3 regions of the Arthrobacter sp. 10L424 genome follow, and region 2 is predicted to be linked to each of the others. Evidence: riboswitches for the same ligand, from Rfam matches in the RefSeq annotation. Region 2 holds a riboswitch; each other region holds the start of a gene.
The links. Region 2 has a riboswitch for thiamine pyrophosphate ahead of AC1DC5_RS17035 (ECF transporter S component). Riboswitches for the same ligand answer to the same signal wherever they lie in the genome.
Positions count from the first base shown of each region.

Region 1 (9,459 bases), on a different contig from region 2:
TTCGGGCTGCGGCGGGACGAGTTCCCGCCGGTCCTGATCTTTTCGGTGGGGATCGGGCTGTGCCTCGTGTATGTCTTCACCTGCGCGGTCCTCTCCAAGCCGTGGGGAGTGGCGCTGGGCTGGATCCTGCAGATCGTGCTGATCCTTACCGGCATCCTGGAACCGGCGATGTTCGTGGTCGGCGGACTCTTCGCGGTGGCCTGGTGGTACGGGATCCGCACCGGCATCCGGATTGACCGCGAGTCCGCGCAGCGCGAACGGGAGCAGACCGCCTGGGACGCGGCCCACCCCGAAGAGCAAAGCAACTAGACTTGTTTCCGAATCCCACCCCAACACATTGGAGCAGCTGTGAGCATTGAGCGCACCCTGGTACTGATCAAGCCCGACGGCGTCACCCGCAAACTGACGGGCGGCATCATCGCCCGCATCGAAGCCAAGGGCTACACCCTGTCCGAGCTCAAGAAGGTCGACGCGAGCCGCGAACTGCTGGAGCAGCACTACGAGGAGCACGTGGGCAAGCCGTTCTACGAGCCGCTCGTCGAATTCATGCTCAGCGGCCCCGTTGTCGCCGCGATCTTCGAGGGCCACCGCGTGATCGAGGGCTTCCGCTCGCTTGCGGGCACCACGGACCCGACGACGGCGGCTCCCGGCACCATCCGCGGCGACTTCGGCCGCGACTGGGGCCTGAAGGTGCAGCAGAACCTGGTCCACGGCTCGGACTCCGTCGAGTCCGCGGAACGCGAGATCAAGATCTGGTTCCAGGACTAAGCTCCGGGACCGACCGACCGCCTCACCGAGGTGACAGTAAAGGCCAATGTTCATCGCGAACATTGGCCTTAACTGTCACCTCGCGGCGGTTAACCGGGGTTCATCGGCTTAGTAGCCGGAGGTCCCGATGAAGACCTGGATGAAGGCGAAGAAGATGGTGGCGATCACGGCGACGTAGAGCAGGGCCGTGATGATCCAGCCGGAGTCGCCCAGGATCCTGGTCGGCCCCTCGGGCAGGCGGATCACGCCGTTGGACACATTGCGGACCGTGACCCAGACGAACAGCGGAATCATCGCTGCCCACACAACCATGCAGAACGGGCAGAGGATGTGGATGGAATACAGCGCCTGCGACCAGAGCCACACCACGAACGCGAAGCCCAGGGTCACGCCGGCCTGCAGGCCCAGCCAGTACCAGCGGGCAAACCTGGCGCCGGCCAGCAGGCCCATCGCGGTGGTGATGATGACGGCAAAGGCCACGATGCCGATGAACATGTTGGGGAAACCGAACACCGAACTCTGTGGCGTCTGCATGACCTGGCCGCAGGAGATCCACGGGTTCACATCGCACACGGTCACGTGGCCGGGGTCCTTGAGGACCTCCAGTTTCTCCAGCACCAGGATCCCGGAGGCAAGCCAGCCGACGACGCCGGTGATCAGCAGAAGCCACGCGAAGGGGCGATCGCGGGTCATCAGGGGGAGCGGCCGTTCCGCAGCAGACGTGCTGGAGCCTTGCTGCTGCGCGGCTGCCTCGCCGGTGGCACTGGAGATGCTGGGCATGGAATCAAAGTCCTTCGGGTCGGTGCAACTGGTCCGATTCTATCGCCGGAGACTGGGGGAAGTCCGGGAAGGCTCGTGCCGTCCAGAGTGATTCGGACCAGGCCGCGGTCCGGATGCCTGCTTACGCCTGCTTTGACGGCTCCTGTGAGACAATGATCGTGGCTGGAACCCGATCCACATCCGGGTCCCGGTCCGGCGACTTTGTTCCCAAGACCGCCAATGATGAGCAGGGAGCTACGGATCCTCTGATCCCGGCTGTTCCGCAATGCCATTGGACGGCACCTGGTTGTGGCGTGTAGATCAACGGGTTTCAGAACAATTCCGCCGGCCCTCCAGGGCTGCCGCACCCCACTGCCGGTGCGAACCTGAGGGTATCCAATTGACTTCTGTCAATGCCTGCGGGTGTTGACAAATAATTGCCCCAACGGGTGCCGGATGTGGCGGCATTCAGGGGCAGGAGTGTCGCCACATATGGATAATGACCAGGTTGTAACGGGAAACGAAGACTCTGCCGTTGCCAATGAAGCACCCGAATCAGCTGAAGAAGCTGTAGCCACCCCGCCGAAGCGGCCGGTCCGGACCCCCCGCAAGGCACTGCCCAAGAAGGAAGCCCCCGAGGCCGCGGAAGCAGCAGAGCCCGCAGCTGTTTCCGCCGTGGCCGCAGAGGCTCCCGCTGAGGAGACCGAAGCCAAGGCCAAGGCGCCTGCGCGCCGCTCCCGCGCCCGCAAAGTCGCCGAACCGGCCGAACCCCTGCCGGCCTTCGCCGCTGAAGCCGCAGCAGAGCCGGCGGCCGCCACGGCCGAGGCGCCGGCAGCAGAGGCTGCCGAAGTGCCGGTCGAAAAGCCTGTCCGCCGCCGCGCCAGCCGTGCCAAGGCCGCCGCCCCCGTCTCTGAAGCACCAGGCGCTGAAGTGCCGGCAACGGAGGCGCCCGTCGCTGAAGCCCCGGCCGCCGGGGCCGCGGCAGAGGCAGCAACCACGGAAACGACGGAAGTCTCAGCTGCCGCGCCCGCCGCCGCCGCTGCCCCGGCTGAGCAGGCCGCCACCGCAGCCGAAGCACCTGCCGCAGACGCCCCGGCCGCAGCCTCCTCGCTCTTCCTGGAGCCGGGCGCGGTCACCTCGATGATTTTCCAGGCACCTGACCTGACCGCCGTCGTGCGTCCGGCCCCGGCCGCAGCGCCGGTCGTCGCAGAAGCTGATGAAGAGGAAGAGGGCGAGGAAGGCGAGGGCGAAGACGCCGGAAGCCGCCGTCGCCGCCGCAGCCGCGGGCGCCGGGGACGCAGCAGCCGCACAGGCGGCGAGTCCGAGTCCGAGACCGAGGGCGAGGGCACCTCGGAAGAAACAGAAGAGGGCTCCGAGGGGACGCTCGAAGACGGCGTGACCTCCCGTCGCCGCCGCCGGCGCCGCCGTGGCGACCAGGACCTCGAACTGACCGGCGGGGGAGACGACGATCCGCCCAACACGGTCACCCGGGTCCGTGCGCCCCGTGCCGCCACCGAGGCGCCGGTCAACAACCGCGTCACGTCCCTCAAGGGCTCCACCCGGCTTGAGGCGAAGAAGCAGCGCCGCCGCGAATCCCGCGACACCGGACGCCGCCGCACCGTCATCACCGAGGCCGAGTTCCTGGCCCGGCGCGAATCCGTGGACCGCCAGATGATCGTCCGCCAGCGCGACGACAGAATCCAGATCGGCGTCCTCGAGGACGGCGTCCTGGCCGAGCACTTCGTGTCCAAGACCCAGCAGGATTCCCTGATCGGCAACGTCTACCTGGGCAAGGTCCAGAACGTGCTGCCGTCGATGGAAGCCGCCTTCGTCGACATCGGACGCGGCCGCAATGCCGTGCTCTACGCCGGTGAAGTCAACTGGGAGTCCGTCAACCTCGAGGGCAAGCAACGCCGTATCGAGAACGCTCTCAAGTCCGGCGACTCCGTGCTGGTCCAGGTCACCAAGGACCCGGTGGGCCACAAGGGCGCCCGCCTCACGAGCCAGATCTCGCTGCCCGGCCGCTACCTCGTGTACGTGCCCGGCGGTTCCATGACCGGCATCTCCCGCAAGCTGCCCGACGTCGAACGCAACCGCCTCAAGCGGATCCTCAAGGACCGCCTGCCGGAAGATGCGGGCGTCATCGTCCGCACCGCCGCCGAAGGTGCGTCCGAGGAAGAGCTCACGCACGACATCAACCGCCTCCGCGCCCAGTGGGAAGGCATCGAGGGCCAGTCGACCTCGACCAAGATCCTCGCCCCCGAACTGCTCTACGGCGAACCTGACCTGACCATCAAGGTGGTCCGTGACGTCTTCAACGAGGACTTCTCCAAGCTGATCGTCTCCGGTGAAGAAGCCTGGGACACCATCGAGGCCTACGTCACCTACGTGGCGCCGGACCTCGTGGGCCGGCTGGAGAAGTGGACCAAGGACACGGACATCTTCTCGGCCTGGCGCATCGACGAGCAGATCCACAAGGCTCTGGACCGCAAGGTCTTCCTGCCCTCCGGCGGTTCCCTCGTGATCGACCGCACCGAAGCCATGACCGTGGTGGACGTCAACACGGGCAAGTTCACCGGCAGCGGCGGCAACCTCGAGGAAACCGTCACCAAGAACAACCTCGAAGCAGCCGAGGAAGTAGTCCGGCAGCTCCGGCTCCGCGACATCGGCGGCATCATCGTCATCGACTTCATCGACATGGTGCTCGAATCCAACCGCGACCTCGTCCTGCGCCGCATGGTCGAGTGCCTGGGCCGGGATCGGACAAAGCACCAGGTGGCCGAGGTGACCTCGCTGGGCCTCGTCCAGATGACGCGCAAGCGGATGGGCACCGGGCTGCTCGAAGTCTTCGGCGAACAGTGCGAAGCCTGCGCCGGCCGCGGCATCGTCACGCACGACGAGCCGGTCGAGCACCGCCGCGCCAACGTGGTCGCCGCCGAGCACCACGTCCCGCGGACGGAGCAGCAGCCGGCAGCACGGACCGAACGCAAGAGCCGCCGGCGCGGCCGTGGCGGCCAGGGGACGGACGTCCAGTCCGCCCCGGCAGCCGTGCATGCCGAGCCCACCGACGCCGAGCGTCACGCCAAGGCCGAGGCAACCCGCGCCGCGCTGGCCAACATTGCAGCAGCGGCGCACGCCGCCCACCTGCATGACGGCGAGGCAACCGCCGACGCCGGGACCCGCGAGGCAGCGGTGGAGGCAGCCGTCGAGGCGGCTGTCGAGCTGGCCGCGACGGAGGAAGCGGCCGGACGTCCGGGCGCCGTGCTGACGTTCGGCGGCGAGCAGGTCGCCCTGCCGTTCGTGGAGCACGCAGAGGATTCCAGTGCGCCTGCGCTGACCCTGGACCTGCTGACCGAGGCTTTCGCCAATCTGGGCGAAACCGAAGGAGCCACGGCTCCTGCGGCAAAGGAACCGGCAGCGAAGTCCCCGGCGGCCCGGACGGCAGCGGCCGCTCCGGCCCGCGCCGGCGGAACCGGCCCGGGACGCGCCCAGGCGCCGGGTTCGCAGACTGAGGCGGAAGCCGAAGCCGGCACCTCGCGTGCCCGCCGCGGCCGCCGCAACCGGAGCGCCAGCCGCGCCCAGGGTGCAGCGAATGAGACCTCGGTCGAGCAGCGTCAGGAATCCCGGCAGTCCGCCGCCGTTTCGGTGCACGAGGCCAAGGTCCCGGCAGCAACGTCACCGGCGGCAAAGCCGGCCGCCAGCGAGCCGATCATCCTCGGCGTCGGCGTTCCGGCCTCGGAGCTCTGACTCCGGAACAGTTCAGCAAGGCCGCGGGCGCGGTCCGGACGGCGTAGCAATACGCGCAGTCCGGGCCGTGCCCGCGTCTTCGTTAAGGGATGCGGCTAGGCTGGAGCCCTGACACGGGGTGCCGCGCATCGAGCCGGCTGAGATCCAGACCCGTTGAACCTGTCCGGCTAGCACCGGCGAAGGGATGTCTCTCTTGACCACCGCCTCATCGTTTCTTCCGCCTGTCCCTGCCCCTTCGGCGCCCAGGATCCCGCGGGTGCTGGCGATCGCCGGCTCCGACCCCTCCGGCGGCGCCGGGATCCAGGCCGACCTCAAGAGCATCGCCGCGCACGGCGGCTACGGCATGGCAGCCATCACCGCCCTGACCGCCCAGAACACCCGCGGCGTCAGCGCCGTCCACGTCCCGCCAGCGGCCTTCCTGACCGCCCAGCTGGAGGCCATCAGCCAGGACATCACCATCGACGCCGTCAAGATCGGCATGCTGGGGGACGCCTCCGTGATCGACGCCGTCCGCAGCTGGCTGGAGAAGTCCCGCCCCGCCGTCGTGGTCCTGGACCCGGTCATGGTGGCGACGAGCGGCGACCGGCTGCTGCAGGAGTCCGCCGAGGCAGCCCTGCACGCGCTGTTGCCGTACGCGGACCTGATCACACCCAACCTCGCCGAGCTCGCCGTCCTGCTCCGGGAGGAGGCCGCCAAGGACTGGGCCGGGGCGCTGGAACAGGGCAAACGGCTCGCCGCCCAGACCGGCACCACGGTGCTGGTGAAGGGCGGCCACCTCGGCGGCAGCGGTTCCCGGACCGGCGCCGGCCATGACGACGGCGGCAACGGGTGCCCCGACGCGCTGGTCAACACCGGCGGGCTCCTGGCCCAGGACGTCGTGGTGGTGCCGGGGGAGCGCGTGCATACGCGCAACAGTCACGGCACGGGGTGTTCGTTGTCCTCGGCCATCGCCACAGTGCAGGCTAGAAACACAGTGCAGGCGAGAAATGCAGGGCAGGCAGGAAGTATTGGGCAGGGAACGGGGGACTGGGAGGCCGCGCTCCGCGAGGTCAAGCCGTGGCTGCAGGAGGCACTGCGCGCCTCGTCGGCGCTCGACGTCGGTACCGGCAACGGCCCGGTCCACCACTTCCACCACGTCCAGCAGCACACCCAGGACCACAGCGCCGCCCGGAATGGAACCGCCGCCCGGGAACCCGCCGAAGGCGAGTTCGCCGTCGCGCTCCGGGAAGCGGCCACCGCCGACCTGGAGGCGATCTACGGCCTTGACTTCGTCCGGGCCCTCGCCGACGGATCGCTCCCGGAGAAGGAGTTCGCCTATTACCTCGCCCAGGACGCGCTGTATCTCAACGGCTATTCCCGCGTGCTGGCCCGTGCCGCCGCGATCGCACCCACTGAGGCCGAGCAGCTGTTCTGGGCCCGCTCAGCGCAGAACTGCCTCGAGGTCGAGTCGGAGCTGCACCGGACCTGGCTCAGTACCCGCACAGCTGAGGTGACGCTCGGCCCGGTCACCAAGTCCTACGTCGACCATCTGCTGGCCGCCTCGGTCTCCGGCAGTTACGGGGTGCTGGTGGCTGCCGTGCTCCCGTGCTTCTGGCTCTACGCCGAGGTGGGGGAGACCCTGTACCGGCAGTTCCTGACCGCGGGCGCCCCGGAGTCCCATCCCTACGCCGTCTGGTTGCGCACGTACGCCGACGAGGAGTTCGTCGCCGCCACCCGGCAGGCCGTTGCCTACACCGACGCCGCGGCACGGGCGGCCTCAACGGGCGAACGGGACGCCATGACGCTGGCCTTCCGGCAGTCCGCCCGCTACGAGGTCGACTTCTTCGACGCGCCGCGGCTGCACGCCTGACAGCGGGTGCCCGTGTGGGCCTGTACGATGGGTGGGCACGGTTCCGGAAGTCGTTGCGGCAGGCTCTGTCCATACAGAGTGGCGCCTATCACGTACCTCCCTTCGGAACCAGCCTCATTTGCGGCCGAAGGCAAAATTAGCGTAGTCTAGATCTTCGGTGCTTACGCCAACACTTGGGTTATGACCTTGAGGACGCTCCATCCGATTTCGGATGCGTTTGTCCACGGGATAGCTCATGGATTCCCTTGGGAACTCCACCGGCGTAGAGGCACAGCGTGAGCCGGACCAGATTCGTTGGACCCAGGTTCCGCACGCAAATCTAGTAATAAACGTCGAGAGAAGTGAGTTCCCCAGTGGTGTACGCGATTGTCCGCGCAGGCGGCCGCCAAGAGAAGGTTTCCGTTGGAGACTTCGTTACCCTGAACCGCGTCCCCGGTGGAGCCGGCAGCACCTTTGAGTTGCCCGCACTGCTCCTGGTAGACGGTGACAAGGTCACGTCTGCAGCTTCGGACCTGGCCAAGGTAAAGGTTACGGCTGAGATCCTTGAGGACCTTCGCGGTCCCAAGATCGTCATCCAGAAGTTCAAGAACAAGACCGGTTACAAGAAGCGCCAGGGTCACCGTCAGGAATTGACCAAGGTCAAGATCACCGGTATCAAGTAACTAATCGTTACTGTTCAGGTTTTCAGCAGATTCCCCAGAATTTTAAGGCAGGCATTTCCAAATGGCACATAAAAAAGGCGCGAGCTCCACTCGCAACGGTCGTGACTCGAACGCCCAGTACCTCGGCGTCAAGCGCTTCGGCGGCCAGGTAGTTTCCGCAGGCGAGATCATCGTCCGCCAGCGTGGCACCCACTTCCACCCGGGCGCCGGCGTTGGCCGCGGCGGCGACGACACCCTGTTCGCTCTGACCCCCGGCGCTGTCGAGTTCGGCACCCGCCGCGGTCGTCGCGTTGTGAACATTGTGGCTGCTGCAGCTGCAGAGTAACAACAAGTCTTGAATCGGTGGAGCGGGCCATTAGGTCCGCTCCACCGGTGTTTTAACCGCATTACAATCATCCTGGGCGTCCTTGGCGCCTGAGGGAACAGCACTGAGGAGATCCACGTGGCCAGCTTTGTAGACCGGGTAGTACTGCACGTATCCGGCGGTACCGGCGGCCACGGTTGTGTCTCCGTCCACCGCGAGAAGTTCAAGCCGCTCGGCGGTCCCGACGGCGGCAACGGCGGCAACGGCGGCGACGTCATCCTGCGCGTCGACCCCCAGACCACCACCCTGCTGGACTACCACCACGCCCCGCACCGCCACGCGACCAACGGCGGCCCCGGCATGGGTGACTGGCGCGCCGGCAAACACGGCGAAACCCTGATCCTCCCGGTCCCGATCGGCACCGTGGTCAAGTCCAAGTCCGGCGACGTCCTCGCAGACCTCGTGACCGAAGGCGCAGAATACATTGCGGCCGCCGGCGGCATCGGCGGCCTCGGCAACGCCTCGCTCTCCTCGCAGAAGCGCCGCGCTCCCGGCTTTGCGCTGCTCGGCATCGAAGGCGAATCCAGCGACGTCGTCCTGGAACTGAAGTCCATCGCCGACATCGCCCTGGTGGGGTTCCCGTCCGCCGGCAAGTCCAGCCTGATTGCGGCGATGTCCGCCGCGCGGCCCAAGATCGCGGACTACCCGTTCACCACCCTGATCCCGAACCTCGGCGTGGTCCAGGCCGGCGACGTGCGCTTCACCATCGCCGACGTCCCCGGCCTCATCGAAGGCGCCAGCGAAGGCAAGGGCCTCGGCCACCACTTCCTGCGCCACGTCGAGCGTTGCGCCGCCCTGGTGCATGTCCTTGATTGCGGCACGCTCGAATCGGACCGCGACCCGCTCTCGGACCTGGCCATCATCGAGGCCGAACTCGAGAAGTATGCCGTGGACATGAGCTACAGCGGAGCCGACGGCGAAGTGGTTCCGCTGAACCACCGCCCCCGCCTGGTCGCCCTGAACAAGGTGGACCTGCCCGACGGCAAGGACATGGCCGAGTTCGTCCGCCCGGAACTCGAAGCCCGCGGCTACAAGGTCTTCGAGATCTCGGCCACCAGCCACGAAGGCCTGCGCCAGCTCGGCTTTGCCATGGGCGAAATCGTCCAGGCCGCCCGCGACACCCTCGCCGCCGCGCCGCCCAAGGTGCAGGCCCCGGTCCTGAAGCCGCGCGCCGTCAACGAATCCGGCTTCAAGATCCGCCGCGAAGAGAAGAACCTCGAGCCGCTGTTCCGCGTCCTGGGCGACAAGCCCGTGCGCTGGGTCAAGCAGACCGACTTCACCAACGAGGAAGCCATCGGCTACCTCGCCGA
Region 1 is NZ_JBFTJH010000003.1:694,466-703,924, reverse strand. Features, by position in the region: gene AC1DC5_RS08845 (DUF4233 domain-containing protein) at 1-309, shown strand, start outside; gene ndk (nucleoside-diphosphate kinase) at 349-768, shown strand; gene AC1DC5_RS08835 (vitamin K epoxide reductase family protein) at 877-1,548, opposite strand; gene AC1DC5_RS08830 (Rne/Rng family ribonuclease) at 2,020-5,274, shown strand; TPP riboswitch at 5,379-5,476, shown strand; gene AC1DC5_RS08825 (bifunctional hydroxymethylpyrimidine kinase/phosphomethylpyrimidine kinase) at 5,459-7,123, shown strand; gene rplU (50S ribosomal protein L21) at 7,477-7,785, shown strand; gene rpmA (50S ribosomal protein L27) at 7,847-8,110, shown strand; gene obgE (GTPase ObgE) at 8,228-9,459, shown strand, end outside.
Region 1: it holds a riboswitch for thiamine pyrophosphate, as region 2 does, so the genes downstream of both, AC1DC5_RS08825 (bifunctional hydroxymethylpyrimidine kinase/phosphomethylpyrimidine kinase) here and AC1DC5_RS17035 (ECF transporter S component) in region 2, are expected to answer to the same signal.

Region 2 (9,459 bases):
TCCGGTGGAAACCTCCGAATTCCCGCTGACCATGATCGGCGGGGACGGCGACGCGATATCCAACAGCCCGGACGGTGCCGACGGCGCCTCCGGCGCCACCGTGAAGGTGGGCGACCACAAGCTCGAGGCCGACGAGACGGCGTCGGAGGAGCAACCCGGCTCCCTCAACGTGAATCAACCCAAGCAGGAAGGAGGCGGACAATGAACATTGCCAGTTTCGCCCCGCTCGCCGTCCTCCTCCCCATCCTCGGCGCCGCGCTGACCTTCCTGCTGATCCGGCATGCGCGGGCCCAGCGGACCGTGAGCATCGGGGTCCTGTCCGTGACGCTGCTGCTTGAGTGCTGGCTGCTGGCCTCCGTCTGGGACGGCGGCACCGCGGCGGTCAACATCGGCGGGTGGCTCCCGCCCTGGGGCATCGTGATGGTGGTGGACCAGTTCTCCTCACTGATGCTGGTGGTGTCCTCCTCCGTGAGCCTCGCCGTGCTGATTTACGCCACCGGGCAGGGCATGGCGGACGGCGACGAGGACGCTCCGGTCTCGATCTTCCACCCCACCTACCTGATCCTGGTGGCCGGCGTGTCCAACGCCTTCCTCTCCGGGGATCTGTTCAACCTCTATGTGGGCTTCGAGATCCTGCTGACCGCGAGCTATGTGCTGATGACGCTCGGCGGAACGGGCCCGCGGATCCGGGCCGGGGTGACCTACGTGGTGGTCTCGGTGGTGTCCTCCGTGCTCTTCCTGATCGCGATCGCCATGATCTACGGGGCCACCGGAACCATCAACATGGCCGACCTCGCCCTCAAGCTCGCCGAGCTGGATCCCGGCACCCGGAACCTGCTGCACGTCATGCTGCTCGTGGCGTTCGGGATCAAGGCCGCCGTGTTTCCGCTGTCCTTCTGGCTGCCGGACTCCTACCCGACGGCGCCGGCCCCGGTCACGGCCGTGTTCGCCGGCCTGCTGACCAAGGTGGGTGTGTACGCGATGGTCCGGACCGAAACGCTGCTGTTCCCGGGCGACACGTTCAATACGCCGCTGATGGTCGCCGCCCTGCTGACCATGGTGGTGGGGATCCTCGGCGCCCTGGCCCAGAGCGACATCAAACGACTCCTATCCTTCACCCTGGTCAGCCACATCGGCTACATGGTGTTCGGCCTGGCGATGTCATCGGTGGCCGGGCTGGGCGCCGCCGTCTTCTACGTCGCCCACCACATCACCATCCAGACCAGCCTGTTCCTGGTCACGGGCCTGATCGAACGCCGCGGCGGCAGCTCCTCGATGGACCGCGTCGCCGGTCTTGCCAAGCTGTCCCCGCTGCTGGCGGTGCTGTTCTTCGTGCCCGCCATGAACCTGGCCGGCATCCCGCCGTTCTCCGGTTTCCTGGGCAAAGTGGGCCTGCTGCAGGCCGGCGTCCAGCTCGGAACGCCGCTGGCCTACGCGCTGGTGATCGGCGGTGTGCTGACCAGCCTGCTGACCCTGCTGGCCATCGCGAGGGTCTGGAACCGCGCCTTCTGGCGCAAACCCGAGGACGCCGAACACCCCGACCCGGTCCTGCTGGCGGATCCCGCCGGTTCGGCCAGGGGCGACCGGGCCGGACAGAGCAACGTCACCCTCCTGCCGCGGACCATGGTGGGTTCCACGCTGGGACTGGTGATTTTCGGCGTCGCGCTGACGGTCTTTGCCGGGCCGCTGTTCCGGGTGGCGGACCAGTCCGCCGTCGAGATGCTGGACCGGACCTCTTACATCCACGCGGTCCTCGGCGATGGCGCGCCGGTCCCGGCGCTCTCCCAGCCCGGCCCGGACCCCGCCGGCGTGCCGCCGGCGAGCGGGGAGGAGCGCAAATGAGCCGGAAACGGATATCCCTGCGCCAGGAACTGCCGCTCCTGGTCTGGCTCGTGATCGTCTGGGGCGCCCTGTGGCAGAACTTCAGCCCGGGAAACCTGCTCTTCGGTGCCCTCATCGCGGTGCTGGTGGCCCGGCTGTTCTACCTGCCCCCGGTGGAACTCGGCGGGCGTTTCAACGTGCTGCGTGCGGTGCCGTTCGCCCTGATGTTCCTGGGCAAAGTGGTTGTGGCGAGCTTCCAGGTCCTGTTCCTGGCAGTGGCCAAAGGCCCCAAGGTCATCAGCGCCGTCGTCGCCGTACCGCTGCGGAGCCACTCCGACCTGCTGGTCACCGCCACGGGGCATGTGACCGCGCTGATCCCCGGCTCGCTGGTGGTGGAAGTGGACCGCTCCACGTCAACGCTCTACATCCACGGCATCAACGTCCGCAACGCCGAAGACGCCGCGCAGTTCCGCAAAGACGTCCGCAACACTGAGGCCGGTTTGATCAGGATCATGGGCACCAAAGCCGAACTGTCCGCCCTCAACCAGGAGCTGGCGCCATGATGCAGCTTGTCCTGACCGTCACCGCCGTCGTGCTGTCACTGGCCGCCGGCGGGGCGATCATCCGGATCGCGAGGGGCCCGTCGCTCCTGGACCGGGTGCTGGCCGCGGACGTGCTGCTGGCCATCCTGGGAGCGGCGCTGTGCATCGACATGGCCGTGAACCGGCACCTGAACAACCTCATGCTGCTGGTGGCAGTGTCACTCATCGGGTTTGTCGGCTCCGTCACTGTGGCCCGGTTCGTCGCCGACCGAAGGGAGCAGCCCCGTGAATCCTGAGACGTTCTCCGGCGATACGGTGATCGACGCCGTCTCGGCGGTCTTTATGGTGGTCGGCGCGCTGATGTCCCTCGCGGCGGCGGTGGGGCTGCTGCGCTTCCCGGACCTCATGACCCGGATGCACGCGGCCACCAAGCCGCAGGTGCTGGGGCTGTTCCTGCTGCTGTTCGCGCTGGGCCTCCAAATGCGCACCTGGTGGGTGTGGCCGGTGCTGGTGGTGGCCTGGATCTTCCAGCTGCTGACGGTGCCGGTGTCGGCGCACATGGTGGGCCGGGCCGGTTACCGCACCAAACACCTGCACCCGGAGCTTCTCAGCACCGACGAACTGGAGGCTGTGGTGCAGCAGGCGGCGGGTACGGACGGTTTCACCGACGACGGCGACGAGGTCACCGGCCGGCGGTAGCGGCCGGACCCCGCCCCAAGCCAGGCGCCTGAACGAGGCGCCTTAAGCAGGCGCCTTAAACCACGTCTTGAGTCTTGGCGAAGCGCGTGATCGCGCGCTGGGTGCCGCGGTTGGCGAGGACCTGGATGATGGCGCTGACGGACGCTGAGATCAGCGCGAAGGTCAGGGCCGAGCGCAGCGTGGTGGGCACGTCGTCGTCGTTGCCCTTGGGCGGCTTGTTCCCCGTGGATTTTTCCCAGACGCTGTCAACGAGCTTGGTGCCAAGGAAGCCGGCCAACAGGCTGATGCCGGTGCCGAGCAGTTTGATGAAAATGTTCATTCTTCGCAACTCCTTGCGGGAGGAAACAGGGCTGCCCCTAGCCTAGCGTTCCCGGACCGGCGGTCCAGCCAAGGCGCAGCGTGCTGAGAACTACGCCCCTTGCCGTCGTCGGTGTGCTGTCATTTCCGGGCTGGTGCGGTGCGTTTCCGGAAGGTCTCGGCGATGGAGAGTTTGCTCGAGTATTGGATGGACCCGTACCGGAAGAGGTGGACTGCGAGCCGGAGGATGAGGAATCCGGCGATGAACAGTTCGGCGATGATGATCGTGGACTCAAGCGGGCTGAGCGTGCCAAAGCTGTTGCGGAGAAGGGCGGTCACGGGGGCCGAGAGCGGGAAGTACGTGAAGATCTGCACGATGGGGGCGCGCGGGTCGGAGATGATCAGGCTGATCGCGTAGAACGGGACGAAGATCAAGGCCATCAGGGGCCCGAAGATTGTGCCGGCGTCTTTGGCGGTGGGCATGATGGCGCCGATCGCGACCAGGACGCCGGTGAAGACGGTGAATCCGCCCAGGAGCAGCAGCGCCCCGACGATGATGGTTCCGGGCTCAAAACTGATCATCGACAGGTCGAGGTCCGGGATGGCGAGTTTGTCGCGGAAAAAGAGGAACGCCATAACGATCGGGGTCAGGAAGACCAGTATCTGGATGAGACCCACCATGAACAAGGCAATGACTTTGCCGGTGATCAGCGTGGTGGGGTTCAGGGTGGTGAGGATCATCTCGGTGACCCGGTTTTCTTTCTCTTCCAGGGTGCTGTTGAGCATCTGGTTGGAGAGCAGAATTATCGAGACGTAGAAAATCACCAGGAACATCAGCGGCGGGATGGCGGAGCCGAACCCGCCCGTGGTTTGGCCGTCCTTGAACGTTTCGGTCTCGGTCGTCACGTCGCCGCTGGCCGCTGCGGTGAGTTGCGGGGAGCCGATCGCGCCTTGGGCTGAGGCGGTAAGGAGCTGTTTGGCGACGGCGTCGTACTTGCCGTTCTCGAAGATCCCCTTGTCTGTGCCGTAGACCTTCACCGGCTGCGTGGCTGGGTCGGCGGGGTAGGCGAAGTGCGCCTCGGTCAGTCCCTTCTTGACGTCCTGGAGCGCGGTGTCGGGGTCGGTGGTTTTCGTTCCGCCCATGGCCGTGGCGATGTCCGGGGTGATGAGGCCGGAGTCGTCGGTGTAGGTGAAGGTCATGGCGGCGGTTTTCTGGGCGTCTTCGCTGGCTGCGGTGGAGGAGTTGCTCATGTAGATGAGCGCGAAAACGATCGCCATGATGACCGGGATGGACAGGGTCGCGATCCAGAAGCCTCGCTTTTTCATGGTGCGTGTGACTTCGAAGTCCACGACGGTGCGGAGGTTGTGCCGCGCGAAGGGCCGTTTCGGCGGTACCGGCGTGGACGGCGCCGGGGCGGGGGATTCGGGCGGGAGTTGGGTGGATGTTTGTTGTGCCATTGAAATCTAGACCTCCGCCATTTCGTGGTTCTCGCCGTAGACCTTGATGAAGACCTCGTCCAGGGATGTTCTGGCGGTGGTGAAGGACTGTACGGCCACGCCGTGGTCGATGAGTTCGCGCAGGACCGCCGTTTCGTCCGCGCCGGGGCCGGGGGAGAGTTCAGCGGCGCCCCCAGCGTCGGTGACGATGTCGTACAGGGCAGAGGGCGGCAGTGTTCCGACGTAGGTGAGCCGGTAGACGGTCCCGCCAAATTGTTCCTGGACGTCCGCGACGGTGCCGTAGGCGCGTGAGGTGCCGTCCTTGAGCAGGATCACCCGGTCGCAGAGGCGTTCGACTTCCTCCATCTGGTGCGTGACCATGATGACGGTCGCGCCGGCGAGTTTTTGTTCCTCGATGATGTCCATCAGCAGGCGCCGGTTGACCGGGTCGAACCCCTTGGTGGGTTCGTCCAGGATCAGCAGCTCGGGGTCGTTCATGATGGTCACGCCGAGCTGGATTTTTTGCTGTTGTCCGCCGGAGAGCTTGTCCAGGCGCGTGTTCGCCTTGTCGGCGAGACCGACGCGTTCCAGATACTCCCGCGACCAGGTCCTGGCATGGGTTTTGTCCAGGCCCTTGAGCCGGCCAAAGTAGACCATGACGTCCAGGACGGACTCTTTTTTGTAGAGTCCGCGTTCCTCGGGCAGGTATCCCAGCCGGGCACCGTCCTGCGGGGCGAAGGGCTTGCCGCCGATGTGGAGGGTCCCGGCGGTCGGCTGGTAGATGCCCAGCAGCGCCCGGAGGGTGGTCGTTTTCCCTGACCCGTTGCTGCCGAGGAATCCGAAGGTCTCCCCGGCCCGGACATCGAAGGAGAGGTCTTTAATGACCGTCGTGTCCCCGAAGTCCATCCTGAAGTCTTTGATGTGTACAAGCGGCTCCGCGGCCGCGTCCCCCGACGTCATGCCCACCACTCTAACCGGACACTCAGCCGCTGGCGATCAACGGCACACCGCGCGGAACCCGGCAGGAAGCGGCGAACCGTCCGGGCCAGGCGTCCCGGCTATTTCCCGGCGGGGCCGAGGATGTCAGACAGGGCCTCAACCACCAGCTCATGGTCGGCCTTCTGCGGCAACCCCGACACCGTGACGGTGGCAACCATTCCAGTGCCGCGCACGTAGATGGGGAAGGCGCCGCCATGGGCGGCAAACTCCTTCTCATCGAACCAGGCGTTGTCCTCGATCATCCGTCCCGCGGACCGGGCCCGGAGTCCGACCAGCAGCGACGGGACCTCGTACCGCACGGCCGTCCGCTGCTTGGCCCTGATCCAGCGTTCGTTGTCCGGGGTGGCGCCTTCCAGTGCCGCGTGGAATAGCACCTGCTCGCCCTTGGTGATGTCGATGGCGATCGGGTGGGAGCGCTGCCTGCCGAGTTCAACCAGGCGGAGCCCCAGATCCAGGGCGTCGTCTTTGCTGAAAGACGGGAACTGCAGTTCGTCCATTTCCGCCAGGATCCTGCCGATCAGTGCCGCCAGGGATCCGTGCGGCTGCGCTTCGGTCGAGTCCGGATCGTAGCCGGGGGAAGGAACTGGTGGGTTGGTCACGTGATTCAGCTTCCGTTAGTGAGCCGCCGTCGGGTGGCCATCAGGCCGCAGCGGTGTCCGGTGTTCCCATGCCCTGCCGACTCTACCAAGCAGGGGTCCGCAGGTCACCGGCGCCGACGCCGGCGGATTGTGACGGCCGGGCCCGGAAAGCAAGGAACCCCGGGTGTAAACTGGGCCACGCCCACAAGGGCTATTTTCAATACGACAGGGGAGCGCCGCCGTCGGGTATCACCGGAGAAATCCGGGGAAACCACAGGTGGGCGCTGAGAGTGCGGACAGCCGCAGACCCTCGAACCTGATCCGGTTAGTACCGGCGCAAGGGAGTCGAGTTCTCGGAGTGCCCGGGGCGGCGGCGGAAGCCGCGGCCCCGGGGCACTCTCCCCTCCTGTTCCTCAGGAGGACGATATGACTGATACATCTGCTGCATCTGCGAAACAGACGCGCACCCGGCGCAGCTACAACTGGCGCGTGGTGGACATTGTGGTGGCCGCGTTGATCGCGGTGGCCGGCGGCGTGATCTTCTGGGCCTGGTCCCAGGGCGCCAACCTCGTTTCCGTCCCGCTCAATGCGGTTTACCCCCCGCTGACCGGGCTCTACGCCGGCGGCTGGATGATTCCGGCGGTGCTGGGCATGCTCATCATCCGCAAGCCGGGCGCGGCAGTGTTCTGCGAAACCGTGGCCGCTACCGGCGAGCTGATCATGGGCTCGCAGTACGGCGCCTCCGTGCTGTTCTCGGGCTTCCTGCAGGGCCTTGGCGCCGAGCTGGTCTTCGCCGCGTTCATCTACAAGAAGTTCAACCTGCCCGTGTCCCTGCTGGCCGGGGCCGGGGCAGGGCTGTTCTGCGGACTGAACGATTCCTTCCTGCCTTGGGGCTGGAACATTGCCTACGAAGCCGCGGACAAGCTGGCCTACATCGCCTTCACCACCGTCTCCGGCGCCGTGATCGCCGGCGGACTGTCGTGGATCGCCACCCGGGGCCTGGCCCGAACCGGTGTGCTCAGTTCCTTTGCCTCCCGCAAGGCGGCCACGGAGCCTGTCTTTTCCTGATGCCCGCCTCCAACACATCCACCGGCAGCGGCGTCCGGCCGGCGGCTATCACCGCGCGGGGCTGGGGCTGGCGGCACGCCGGCCGGCTCCGGCCCGCCGTCAGCGGCCTGGACCTGGACATCCGGCCCGGGGAGCGCGTGCTGCTGCTGGGGCCTTCGGGCGCCGGCAAGTCCACGCTGCTCCACGCCCTGGCCGGGGTGCTCGGCGACAGCTCCGCCGGTGACGCCGGCCGTGCGACCGGCGGCGCTGACCTTACTGCCAGCGGCGCGGCCGGGGACGCGGACGAGTCCGGCAGCCTGCTGATCGACGGCGCCCCGCCCCGCGCCCGGCGCGGCCGTGCCGGGCTGATGCAGCAGGACCCGGAGACCCAGGTGGTGCTCTCCCGCCTCGGTGACGACGTCGCCTTCGGCGCGGAAAACCTGTCCGTGCCTCCGGCAGAGATCTGGTCACGCGTCGCGGAAGCGCTCGACGACGTCGGGCTGGGCCGGCTGCCGCTGGACCACCCGACGTCGGCCCTTTCCGGCGGCCAGAAGCAGCGGCTGGCGCTCGCCGGCATCCTCGCGATGCGGCCCGGGCTGATCCTGCTCGACGAACCGACCGCCAACCTGGACCCCGCCGGAGTGCTGGAAGTCCGGGACGCCGTCGGCCGCTGCCTGGACAAGACCGGAGCCACCCTGGTGGTGGTGGAGCACCGGGTCTCGGTGTGGAAGGACCTCGTGGACCGGATCGTGGTGCTGCAACCAGGATCGGCCACGGATTCCGCTGTGCTGATCGACGGACCGCCGGACCTGGTCCTGGCGCAGGCACGGGACATGCTCACCGCAGCCGGGGTCTGGGTACCCGGCTACGTGCCGCAGACCCGGGCACGCGGTACATGGGCCGCAGGCACACGTGCCACCGGCCCGGAAGCCGCACAAGGCAATATCGCGGGGCAGCTGCTGCTGGCCGCGGAGGACCTGGCCGTCTCGCGGGAACGGCCGCGGCGGGCGGGGTTCCGCGGAGGATTCCGTCCCATTCCGCCGGAGCCCGTACAGTCCGGGATCACGGCCCAGGTCCGCGCCGGTGAGGCGCTGACCATCACGGGACCCAACGGGTCGGGGAAGTCCACCTTCGCCCTGACCCTCGCCGGCCTGCTGGCGCCGGTCTCCGGCACGGTGTCCGCCGCCCTGGACCTCAGCGCCGGCGCCGGGATCGATCCCTACCGGTGGAAGGCGCAGCAGCTGATCGCCCGGATCGGCACCGTGTTCCAGGAGCCCGAGCACCAGTTCGTCACCGGACGTGTGCTGGACGAGCTGATGTTCGGACCCCGGCACCTGGGCCGCGGCGGGGAACGCGTCGACGAACTGCTGGAGCGGCTGCGGCTGACTGATCTGGTCGACGCCAATCCGTACACACTCTCGGGCGGCGAAAAGCGGCGCCTGTCCGTGGCCACCGTCCTCGCCGCGCACCCGCAGGTGCTGGTCCTGGACGAACCCACCTTCGGCCAGGACGCCAACACCTGGGCCGAACTGGCCTCCTTCCTCTCCGAACTGCTCGACGGCGGCACCGCAGTCGTGTCGGTGACGCACGACGCCGAATTCAGCGAGGTCCTGGGCGGCACCACACTGAGCCTTCGCGCCCCGGAACACCGGGAACCTGGCCGGACGCCGGGAGTTCCGGAACCAGAACGCCGGAACCCAGGGAAGGTCCAGGCACCATGAGGCAGGAACTGAATCTGCGCGGCAACCCTGCGCTGCTAGCGCGCGCCAACCCGCTGGCGAAGTTCGCCGCCGTCATGCTCATCACCCTGGTGCTGGCGCTGTCCATCGACTGGGTGTCCGCGTCGGTGGCGCTCGCCTTCGAACTGGCGCTGCTTCCGCTGGCCGGCCTGACCCTTGGACTGCTCTGGCAGCGCGGCTGGCCCCTGATCCTCGCCGCGGCGCTGGGCGGCTGGAGCACCACGATCCTGGCGCCGGACAGCGGGAACATCCTGCTCGACGCCAGGATCTGGTCGATCAGCGAAGGGTCCCTCGAACTCG
Region 2 is NZ_JBFTJH010000011.1:135,249-144,707, reverse strand. Features, by position in the region: gene AC1DC5_RS17080 (Na(+)/H(+) antiporter subunit C) at 1-205, shown strand, start outside; gene AC1DC5_RS17075 (Na+/H+ antiporter subunit D) at 202-1,842, shown strand; gene AC1DC5_RS17070 (Na+/H+ antiporter subunit E) at 1,839-2,384, shown strand; gene AC1DC5_RS17065 (MrpF/PhaF family protein) at 2,381-2,659, shown strand; gene mnhG (monovalent cation/H(+) antiporter subunit G) at 2,649-3,062, shown strand; gene AC1DC5_RS17055 (DUF4235 domain-containing protein) at 3,118-3,381, opposite strand; gene AC1DC5_RS17050 (ABC transporter permease) at 3,501-4,817, opposite strand; gene AC1DC5_RS17045 (ABC transporter ATP-binding protein) at 4,824-5,756, opposite strand; gene AC1DC5_RS17040 (heme-degrading domain-containing protein) at 5,855-6,394, opposite strand; TPP riboswitch at 6,591-6,734, shown strand; gene AC1DC5_RS17035 (ECF transporter S component) at 6,800-7,441, shown strand; gene AC1DC5_RS17030 (ABC transporter ATP-binding protein) at 7,441-9,141, shown strand; gene AC1DC5_RS17025 (energy-coupling factor transporter transmembrane component T family protein) at 9,138-9,459, shown strand, end outside.

Region 3 (9,459 bases), on a different contig from region 2:
TTCAGAACATCGGCCGCGAGATTGTCCTGGAATCGGCCCAGGATGCCGACGCCGTGGCTAAATTGGTCGGCGAGGCCATCGCCAAGGGCTCGGAGCTGCGGCTGACGGACGAAAAGGGCCGCCAGATCATCATTCCCTCGAATGTCCTGGGCTATGTTGAAATCGGCGCCGAGGAAGTGCGCCGCGTCGGTTTCGGCGCGTTCTAGTCACCACCGGCCGCTGCTGAACCCAGTCCCCAGATCCGCAAGGAGTCCAAACATGCTTTCCCTGATTGTGGTTGCCCTGGTGACCGTGGCCGCGGGCTTTGTGGTCTGGGCCAATGACAAGCGGCACGCCAAGTACGGCATAGCGGTCCCGGCAGGGGTATCGCTCACCGCCGGGATGTTGAGCTGGATCATCTTCATCGCCGCCGGACTGGGCTACCAGCCCGGGCTGACCTGGATTCCGTGGATACTGCCCATGGTCCTGGGCGCCGCCGCCGCCGTGGCGGCTGTGCTCTACCTCGGCAAGACCCGCACCGGCCGCGACACCGCCCGGCTCACCGCCATCCTGCGCTACTAGCCGTTCGCGGCAGCAGCCCTGCAACCTTGACCACCGCCCGCCCGGGTGCGTGGTCACGGTTCGTTAAGGCCCCGATCGCCGCTGTTTCCGCTGGCCCGGGACCGGCCCCGGACCTACTGCGGCGGAGGTTCCGCGACAGCGCCGAGCCGGGCGGCGGCCGCGCCGGCGGCTGTTGCGGCGGCGACGTCCCGCCGCGTGACGTTGTCCCCGGCGTCGTGGGAGCTGTATCGCAGGAAGACTCTGCGGTAGCGCCAGTCCAGGTCGGGGTGGTGGTTCTGTTCTTCGGCCAGGCGTCCGACGGCGGCGATCAGTTCCAGCGCCGCGGCCGCCGTCGGCGCTTTGTAGACGGTGACGAGACCGCCGAGCCGGTGCCTCCAGTCCGGCAGCCCCGCCAGGGCCGCGTCGACCTGGCCCTCGTTGAGGATGTCCTCTGTGGCTGCCATGGCAGGCTCCTTTGCTGCGCCGGAGGGGCCTACAGGAATTCGGCCCGTCCCTCCATGGCCGAGGACGCCAGCGCGTGTTCCCGGCGCGGGATCCTGCCGGCCCTTTTCGCCAGCCTACCGGCGATCACCGCGTGCTTGAAGGCCTCCCCCATCAACACCGGATTCTGTGCCCGGGTCACGGCCGTGGCCAGCAGCACGGCGTCGCAGCCAAGCTCCATGGCGAGGGCGGCGTCGGAGGCCGTGCCGATGCCGGCGTCGAGGACCACGGGCACGGAGGCACGCGAGACGATGAGTTCGATATTGTGTGGATTCAGGATGCCCAGGCCGGTGCCGATCGGCGCGCCCAGCGGCATCACCGCGGCGGCGCCGAGGTTTTCGAGCCGCAGGGCAAGCACGGGGTCGTCGTTGGTGTAGGCGAAGACTTTGAACCCCCGGCCCACGAGCTGCTCGGTGGCCTCGACGAGTTCGACGGCGTCCGGCAGCAGGGTGCGCTCGTCCGCGATGACTTCCAGCTTCACCCAGTCCGTTTCGAGGGCTTCGCGGGCCAGTTCGGCGGTCAGCACGGCGTCCCTGGCGGTGAAGCAGCCGGCGGTGTTGGGCAGCACCCGGATGTTGTGGTCCAGCAGCAGCTGGAACAGCGAACCCGTCTCCGCCGGCGAGTAGCGGCGCATGGCGACGGTGGTGAGCTCGGTGCCTGACGCCAGCAACGCAGCCCCAAGACCGTCCAGGCTCGGCGCCCCGCCGGTGCCCATGATCAGCCGCGACCCGAGCTGCACGCCATCCACCTCAAACGGATCCCCGCCAGCCGTTGACGCCTTCGGTGCCGCTGCCAGTGTGGTGTTTTCCGCGCTGCTCATCCTCCCTGCACCGCCGTGACCAGCTCGACGTCGTCGCCGTCGGCGAGCGCGGTGCCGTGCCACTGGCTGCGGGGAACCACCTCGGCGTTACGGGCGACGGCGACCCCGAGTTTCCCGCCGTCCGCAGACTGGCCGTTCGGGGCCAGCGGCCGGCCGGTGACCGCGCTGACGAGGGCGCCCACCGAGGCGCCGTCAGGAAGCGTGTGCCCGGTTCCGTTCAATGTGATGTTCATACCGATTCCTTGCTGTGCTCAGGGTTGGGATTGGTGGTCCGCGTGGTCATGTTCTGCTGTCGGGTGGAGGCCTGGCCAGCGGGCCCGGTACCGGCGGCGAACCTGTCCGGCCGGAAACAGGCCCAGCGGGGGTCCTCGACGCCGTCGAGCAGCTGCCGGCAGATCTCCGCGGCGGCCGGCGTGAGGAGGATTCCGTGCCGGAAGAAGCCGGTGGCGATAATCAGCCCCGCAATGTCCCCCTGGCCGCCCGGTTCCGCCACGCGGCCCAGCAGGGGCGCGTTGTCCGGGGTCCCGGGCCGGGCCCTGGCGGTGGCCTCGAGCAGTTCGAGTTCGGCGACGGCGGGGACCAGGTGCTGGGCGTCGCGCAGCAGCTGGTAGACGCCGCCGGCGGACACTGCGGAGCCGGCGGAGCCGGGGGTGGCGCCATCCGGTGCCTGGCCGTTTTCGCCGAGGGCATCCTCCCGCTGCGTGGCACCGATCACCACTGTGCCGTCCTGCCGGGGAACGATGTAGACGGGCACCCCGCGGACCAGTCCCCGCACGGTGGATGTCAGGAGCGGCCGCAGCTTCTGCGGGACCCGGAGCCGGAGAATATCGCCGTGGACCGGCCGCAGCGGCAGCCGGAGTCCGGCGGGCAGGCCCCGGAGCGCGGCGGCGCCGAGGCCGTTGGCGACGATGGTTTCCCGGGCCAGGACCGTGCCGCCGCCGGCGAGGTCCGCCCCGGCCACGCGCCCGTCCTGCCAGGACAGCCCGGCAGCGCGACGCCCGATCGTGTCGCAGTGGCTGTCCGCGGCCAGGAGTTCCGCGATCCGGGCGAGCAGCCGGCGGGGGTCCACCTGGTGGTCGGCGGGAATGCCGAAGGCGCAGGAGATGCCGGGGCTCAGCAGGGGTTCGCGCATGCGCGCCTCCCGGACACTCAGCGGCTCGACGGCAAGGCCGGACGCCTGCTGGACGGTGCGCAGGTCCGCGAGCGCCCGGCGGTCGGCGGCGTCGGCGCCCACGGCGAGGGTCGGCGTCGTGAGGTACCCCGTGCTGGCGGCACCGGCGGCGGCGCAGGTATCCGGCCCGTCTCCCCCGTCCTCCAGCGCGGCGGCAAATGCCGGCCAGAGGCGTGAGGACTCGAGCATGAGCTCCAGGAGGGATTCTTCCTGGTAGTGCAGTTCACTGACGGGGGCGAGCATGCCGGCGGCGGCCCAGCTGGCGCCGCTGCCCGGGGCGTCGTCGATGAGGGCGACCGTTCGGCCGGAGCGCCTCGCCGCCCACGCGATTCCGTGGCCCACAACGCCGCCGCCGATCACGGCGACGTCGTAACATTTCCCGGCTTCGGTGTCATCGGCAGCGGCCGCAGGCGCCGCGGCGTCATTGCCCGCGGCCGTGCCGCGGGCGGATGTGGTGTCCATGAAGGATTCCTTCCCTACGCCGGTACTAACCGGATCAGGTCAAGCGGTCGGCTCTGACGCCCTCTCAGCCTGCCGGCGCCGGACGCTGGTGGCGTCGACGGCGGCGGGCTCCCGCGGTATTGGCCCAGTTTAGAGGAACTAGGCTGGGGGCATGAGCCAGGATGCCGTCCACACCACCGCCCGCCTATACCTCTGCACCGATGCCCGGCAGGGCCGCGGCGACTTTGCTGACTTCGTGGACGAGGCTTTTGCCGGCGGCGTCGATATCATCCAGCTGCGCGACAAGTCGCTGGAGGCGGCCGAGGAACTGGAACTGCTGGAGGTCCTGCACCAGGCAGCCCGCCGCCATAACCGCCTCTGGGCTGTCAACGACCGGGCGGACCTCGCCTCGCTCGCCGGGGCTCCGGTATTCCATATCGGGCAGAAGGACATCCCCACCGGCGCCGCCAGGACGTTCCTGGGCAAGGACACCGTGATCGGACTGTCCACCCACAGCCCGGAGCAGGTGGACGCGGCCCTTGCGTCCTCAGCCGGCAGCGATGGCCTGGACTACTTCTGCGTCGGACCGGTGTGGGCCACTCCCACGAAACCGGGGCGCGCCGCCGTCGGACTTGATCTGGTGCGCTATGCGGCGGAGGCGGGCCGCCGGGCCGGAGCCCCGGCGGGGAAGATAACCGAGGGGAAGACAACCGAGGGGAAGACTGCCGAGGGGAAGACTGCCGAGGGCCAGGTGGCAGATGGTGTGCCGTGGTTTGCGATCGGCGGCATCGACCTCGGAAACGTGGAAGAGGTGGTGGCAGCCGGCGCCCGCAGGATCGTGGTGGTCCGGGCCATCACCGAAGCCGACGATCCCGCCGGCGCCGCCCGGGCCCTGCTGGCCGCACTCGACGCCGCCGGCAACTGAGCGCGGCGCTCAGCCGGCCAGACTCAACCGGCCAGACCGAGCGCCGTCATCCGGCGCGAGTGGTTGGCTGCCAGTTCCGCCATGAGCCCGCGGACAAGTTCCCTGGACCCGTCGTCCGTGGACCCGTCCTCATTCGCGCCGGCCAGGCCGCCGACGAACGCGTGCTCGAAGCTCACCCGCTGGGCCTGGGTCAGGGCTTCCCCGAGGAGGCGCCTGGCCCACAGCGCCAGCCGTGACGCCAGCCGCGGGTCATCGGCCAGGGCGGACTTGAGCCGTTCCCGCAGCACCGCCGTGGCCTCTTCATCGGCCTGGATCTGCTCCACCAGGTCCCGGGTCCCGGCGTCGACGTAGCGTGAAATGGCCCGGTAGAAATCGGCGGAGACGGTGTCGATCACGTACGCCTTCATGAGGGATTCGTACCAGTCCGCCGGGCGGGTTCGTTCGTGGAAGTGGTCCACGGATGGCTGGAACGGCAGCATGGCCGCCTCCGGGTCCAGGCCCATGGCATCGAGCTTGGCGCTCACGAGTTCGTAGTGCTGGAACTCGATCACGGCGATCCTGCCCAGCACCGCGCGGTCGTGCAGGGACGGTGAATACCGCGCGTCGGAGGAGAGCCGTTCGAAGGCGGAGAGCTCGCCGTAGGCCATCACACCGAGCAGATCCCTCAGAAAGCTGTGGTATCGGGCGGGATCAGCCGGGGATGTGCTCATGATCCAAGACTAATGGCGCAAATGAAGCTAATCTGATTTTCGTGTCCCATCACCGCCTGACCCCGAGCGTCCACCGGCAACAGAATCAACTGGCCGAGGCGCTCAGCGCGCTGCGGGCAACGCTTGAACTGCCCGGCCCCTTCCCCGAGGACGCGCTCCGGGAGGCCAAGGAGGCAGTCGCCCGCCACGAGCTGCCGGACCTGGATTTCACGCACATCGAGTTCGTGACCATCGATCCGGCGTCGTCCACCGACCTGGACCAGGCCCTCTTCATCGACCGCTCCGGCGAGGGCTACACGGTGTTCTACGCGATCGCCGACGTCCCCTCCTTTGTTGCCCCCGGAGGTGCCCTCGACGCCGAGACCCGCCGCCGCGGCCAGACCTTTTACACCCCGGATGGCCGGATTCCGCTGCACCCGGAGGTCATCAGCGAGGAGGCCGGAAGCCTGCTGGCCGGCCAGCTGTGCGCCGCGTTTGTGTGGGAATTCGAGCTGGACGCCGCCGCCGAGGTGTCCACGGTGCGGGTCCGCCGGGCCGCGGTCCGCAGCCGCGCCAAGCTCAGTTACCCGGGCGTGCAGGCCGAGCTCGACGCCGGCACCGCCGTGCCCGTCCTGCAGCTGCTCAAGGAAGTCGGAATGAAGCGGGTGGAGCTGGAACGGCTCCGTGGAGGCGCCAGCCTCAACATGCCGGAACAGGAAATCGAGCAGCTGCCCGACGGCGGCTACCGGATTGTCGCTGCCCCGCCGCTGCCCGTAGAGGACTGGAACGCCCAGATTTCCCTGATGACGGGGATGGCGGCCGCTGGGATCATGCTGCAGGGCAAAGTCGGCATCCTGCGCACCATGCCGGCCCCGGATGCCGCATCGCTGGCGCACTTCCACCGCCAGACCCGCGCCCTGGGCAAGCCCTGGGACGGCGAAATGAGCTACGGCGAATACCTGCGCACCCTTGATCCGACGGACCCGCAGCAGCTGGCGATCGTGCACTCGGCCGGCATGCTGTTCCGCGGCGCCGGGTACACCCCGTTCGACGGAACGGTTCCAGACGCCGCCATCCAGGCCGCGATCGGGGCCGCCTACGCCCACTCCACTGCTCCGCTGCGCCGGCTGATCGACCGTTTTGTCCTGGTGATCTGCGAGGCACTCAGCAACGGCGCGGAGGTCCCGGCCTGGGCCCGCGAAGCCCTGCCGTCGCTGCCCGCGATCATGGCCGCCTCGGACCAGCTGGCCGCCCGGCTGGAGCGGCTCGCCCTCGACACCGTCGAGGCGGCACTGCTGGTCAACCACGTCGGCCAGGAGTTCGACGCCGTCGTGATCTCTGGTTCCAAACCCTCCGGTAACGGGAAAGGCGCGAACGGAAAAAGCAGGAACGGGAACGGCAACGGAAAGAACGGCAACGGGGGCGGCAACGGAAACGGTCCCTCCGGGATCGTGCAGATCGCGGAGCCTGCGGTCACGGCCCGCTGCCCCGGCGAACTGGAACCCGGCACCCACGTCCGGGTGCGGATTGTTTCCGCCGACATTGCCGCCCGCGAGGTCCGGCTGGAGCTGGTGGGCTGAGCGGTCGGCGTGGTGTCTGCGCGCGCATCATTAGTGACACATTTCGGTCCGTCAAGGATCCGGGCCGTGTACAGCTAGACTGGAAGGGTAGATATGGATGCCCGGTCGTTGATTTCCTTGATTTTCGAATTCAACAAGCCCGCCCCTACGCGATCTTGAGATTGACCCGCTGGTCCCCAGTGCCAGCATTTAGATAGCCCGCGATCGGCTTCCACTGGATTTGCTTGCGCGCCTGAGCGTGCTCCGGAACGGCCACCCGGCCGGCCCCGTTGAGCAAGCAGCGCAGCCCAAATGAATAAGGAAACTCCCCTGTGAGTGAATTGCACACGCACCAGCTTCTGACCGACGACTCCGGAACGGAAACGATCGAGCCGGAAGAGACCATCATCTCGGACGAAAAGCCGCACGAGATTGCCGAGAAGACCTTCGCTGACTACAACGTCCGCGCCGATATCGTGGAGTCCCTTGCCGACGCCGGCATTACCCACCCCTTCCCGATCCAGGCCATGACCCTGCCGGTCGCCCTGAGCGGCCACGACATCATCGGCCAGGCCAAGACCGGAACCGGTAAGACCCTCGGCTTCGGCATCCCGGCGCTGCAGCGCGTCATCGGACCGGACGACGCCGGGTTCGACAAACTCCCCGCCCCCGGCGCCCCGCAGGCCCTCGTGATCGTCCCGACCCGTGAACTGGCGGTCCAGGTTGCCAGCGACCTGCAGAACGCCGCCCGCAAGCGCAACGCCCGGATCACCACGATCTACGGCGGCCGCGCCTACGAGCCGCAGGTCGAGGCGCTGCAGAAGGGCGTCGAGGTGGTCGTCGGTACTCCCGGCCGCCTCATCGACCTGTACAAGCAGAAGCACCTCGTCCTGAAGAACGTCAAGATGGTCATCCTCGACGAGGCCGACGAAATGCTGGACCTCGGCTTCCTGCCCGACGTCGAGACCCTCATCGCCGGCACACCGCCCGTCCGCCAGACGCTGCTGTTCTCCGCCACCATGCCCGGCCCGGTCATCGCCATGGCCCGCCGCTACATGACGCAGCCGACCCACATCCGCGCCGCCGACCCGGACGACGAGGGCCTGACCAAGCGCGACATCCGCCAGCTGATCTACCGTGCCCACAGCATGGACAAGATCGAGGTTGTTGCCCGCATCCTGCAGGCCCGCGGCCGCGGCCGCACCATTATCTTCACCAAGACCAAGCGCACCGCCGCAAAGGTTGCCGAGGAACTCGTGGACCGCGGCTTCGCCGCCGCCGCCATCCACGGCGACCTCGGCCAGGGCGCCCGTGAGCAGGCCCTCCGCGCCTTCCGCAACAACAAGGTTGACGTTCTCGTCGCCACCGACGTCGCCGCCCGCGGCATCGACGTCGACGACGTCACGCACGTCATCAACTACCAGTGCGTCGAAGACGAAAAGATCTACCTGCACCGCGTGGGCCGCACCGGCCGCGCCGGCAACAAGGGCACTGCCGTGACCTTCGTCGACTGGGACGACATGCCCCGCTGGGGCCTGATCAACAAGGCCCTGGGACTCAGCGTCCCGGAGCCGGTGGAAACCTACTCCTCCTCGCCGCACCTGTTCGAGGAACTCGACATCCCCGAGGGCACCAAGGGCCGTCTGCCCCGCGACAAGCGGGTGCTGGCAGGCGTCGACGCCGAGGTTCTGGAGGACCTGGGCGAGACCGGCAAGAAGAACACTGGCGGACGCGACAGTACCCGCAGCGGCGGAAGCCGCAGCGGTGGTGCCGGCAGCAGCACGGGCGGGCGCGACGGAAGCCGCAGCGGCGGACGCTCCGGCGATGCCGACAGCACCCGTAGCGGCGGACGCTCCGGCGATGCCGACAGCACCCGTAGCGGCGGACGCTCCGGCGGCCGCGACGGACGCCGCAGCGGTGGCGCCGCCGGCGGACAGGACAGCACACGGTCAGGAGACCGCCGTCGTCGTCCCGCCGAGGCCGAAGCCAGCACCGGCCCCGCCGCCGACGCCCCGGCCAAGGCAACGGCCAGCGCGCCGACCGAGGTTGACCGCGCCACCCGCGCCCGCCGCCGCACCCGCACCCGCCGCCGCAACGGCGAAGTGGTCGCAGGCGAGGCACAGGCCGGGGCTCCGGCCAGCAGCACCGAGGCCTAAACCCCAACGTGGCTGACACCGTCTGGGCGCCGGACGGCAGCAACCTGGTGGTACACGCGGACAACGCGGAGTACCTCCCGACGCTGCCGGACGGCGCCTTCACACTGATTTACGTGGACCCGCCCTTCAACACCGGCCGGGTCCAGAAGCGCCAGGAAACAAAGATGGTGCTCAACGCCGGCGGCGAGGGCGACCGGGTCGGGTTCAAGGGCCGGTCCTACGACACCATCAAGGGCGCGCTGCACAAGTACGACGACGCGTTCAGCGACTACTGGACCTTCCTCGAGCCGCGGCTCGTCGAGGCTTGGCGGCTGCTCGCCGACGACGGCACCCTGTACCTGCACCTGGACTATCGGGAGGTGCACTACGCCAAGGTCATGCTCGACGCCATTTTCGGCCGCGAGTGCTTCCTGAACGAGATCATCTGGGCCTACGACTACGGTGCCCGCGCCAAATACCGCTGGCCCACCAAGCACGACAACATCCTCGTGTACGTCAAGAACCCCACGAAATACCACTTCGACAGCGCCGAGGTGGACCGGGAGCCGTACATGGCCCCCGGCCTCGTCACTCCGGCCAAGCGCGAGCTCGGCAAGCTGCCCACGGACGTCTGGTGGCACACGATCGTCTCCCCCACCGGCAAGGAGAAGACCGGCT
Region 3 is NZ_JBFTJH010000001.1:545,202-554,660, reverse strand. Features, by position in the region: gene AC1DC5_RS02640 (DUF3107 domain-containing protein) at 1-206, shown strand, start outside; gene AC1DC5_RS02635 (hypothetical protein) at 259-561, shown strand; gene AC1DC5_RS02630 (4a-hydroxytetrahydrobiopterin dehydratase) at 675-1,004, opposite strand; gene AC1DC5_RS02625 (thiazole synthase) at 1,034-1,861, opposite strand; gene thiS (sulfur carrier protein ThiS) at 1,858-2,094, opposite strand; gene thiO (glycine oxidase ThiO) at 2,091-3,494, opposite strand; TPP riboswitch at 3,488-3,619, opposite strand; gene AC1DC5_RS02610 (thiamine phosphate synthase) at 3,646-4,398, shown strand; gene AC1DC5_RS02605 (ferritin-like fold-containing protein) at 4,422-5,108, opposite strand; gene AC1DC5_RS02600 (RNB domain-containing ribonuclease) at 5,150-6,667, shown strand; gene AC1DC5_RS02595 (DEAD/DEAH box helicase) at 6,979-8,802, shown strand; gene AC1DC5_RS02590 (DNA-methyltransferase) at 8,811-9,459, shown strand, end outside.
Region 3: it holds a riboswitch for thiamine pyrophosphate, as region 2 does, so the genes downstream of both, thiO (glycine oxidase ThiO) here and AC1DC5_RS17035 (ECF transporter S component) in region 2, are expected to answer to the same signal.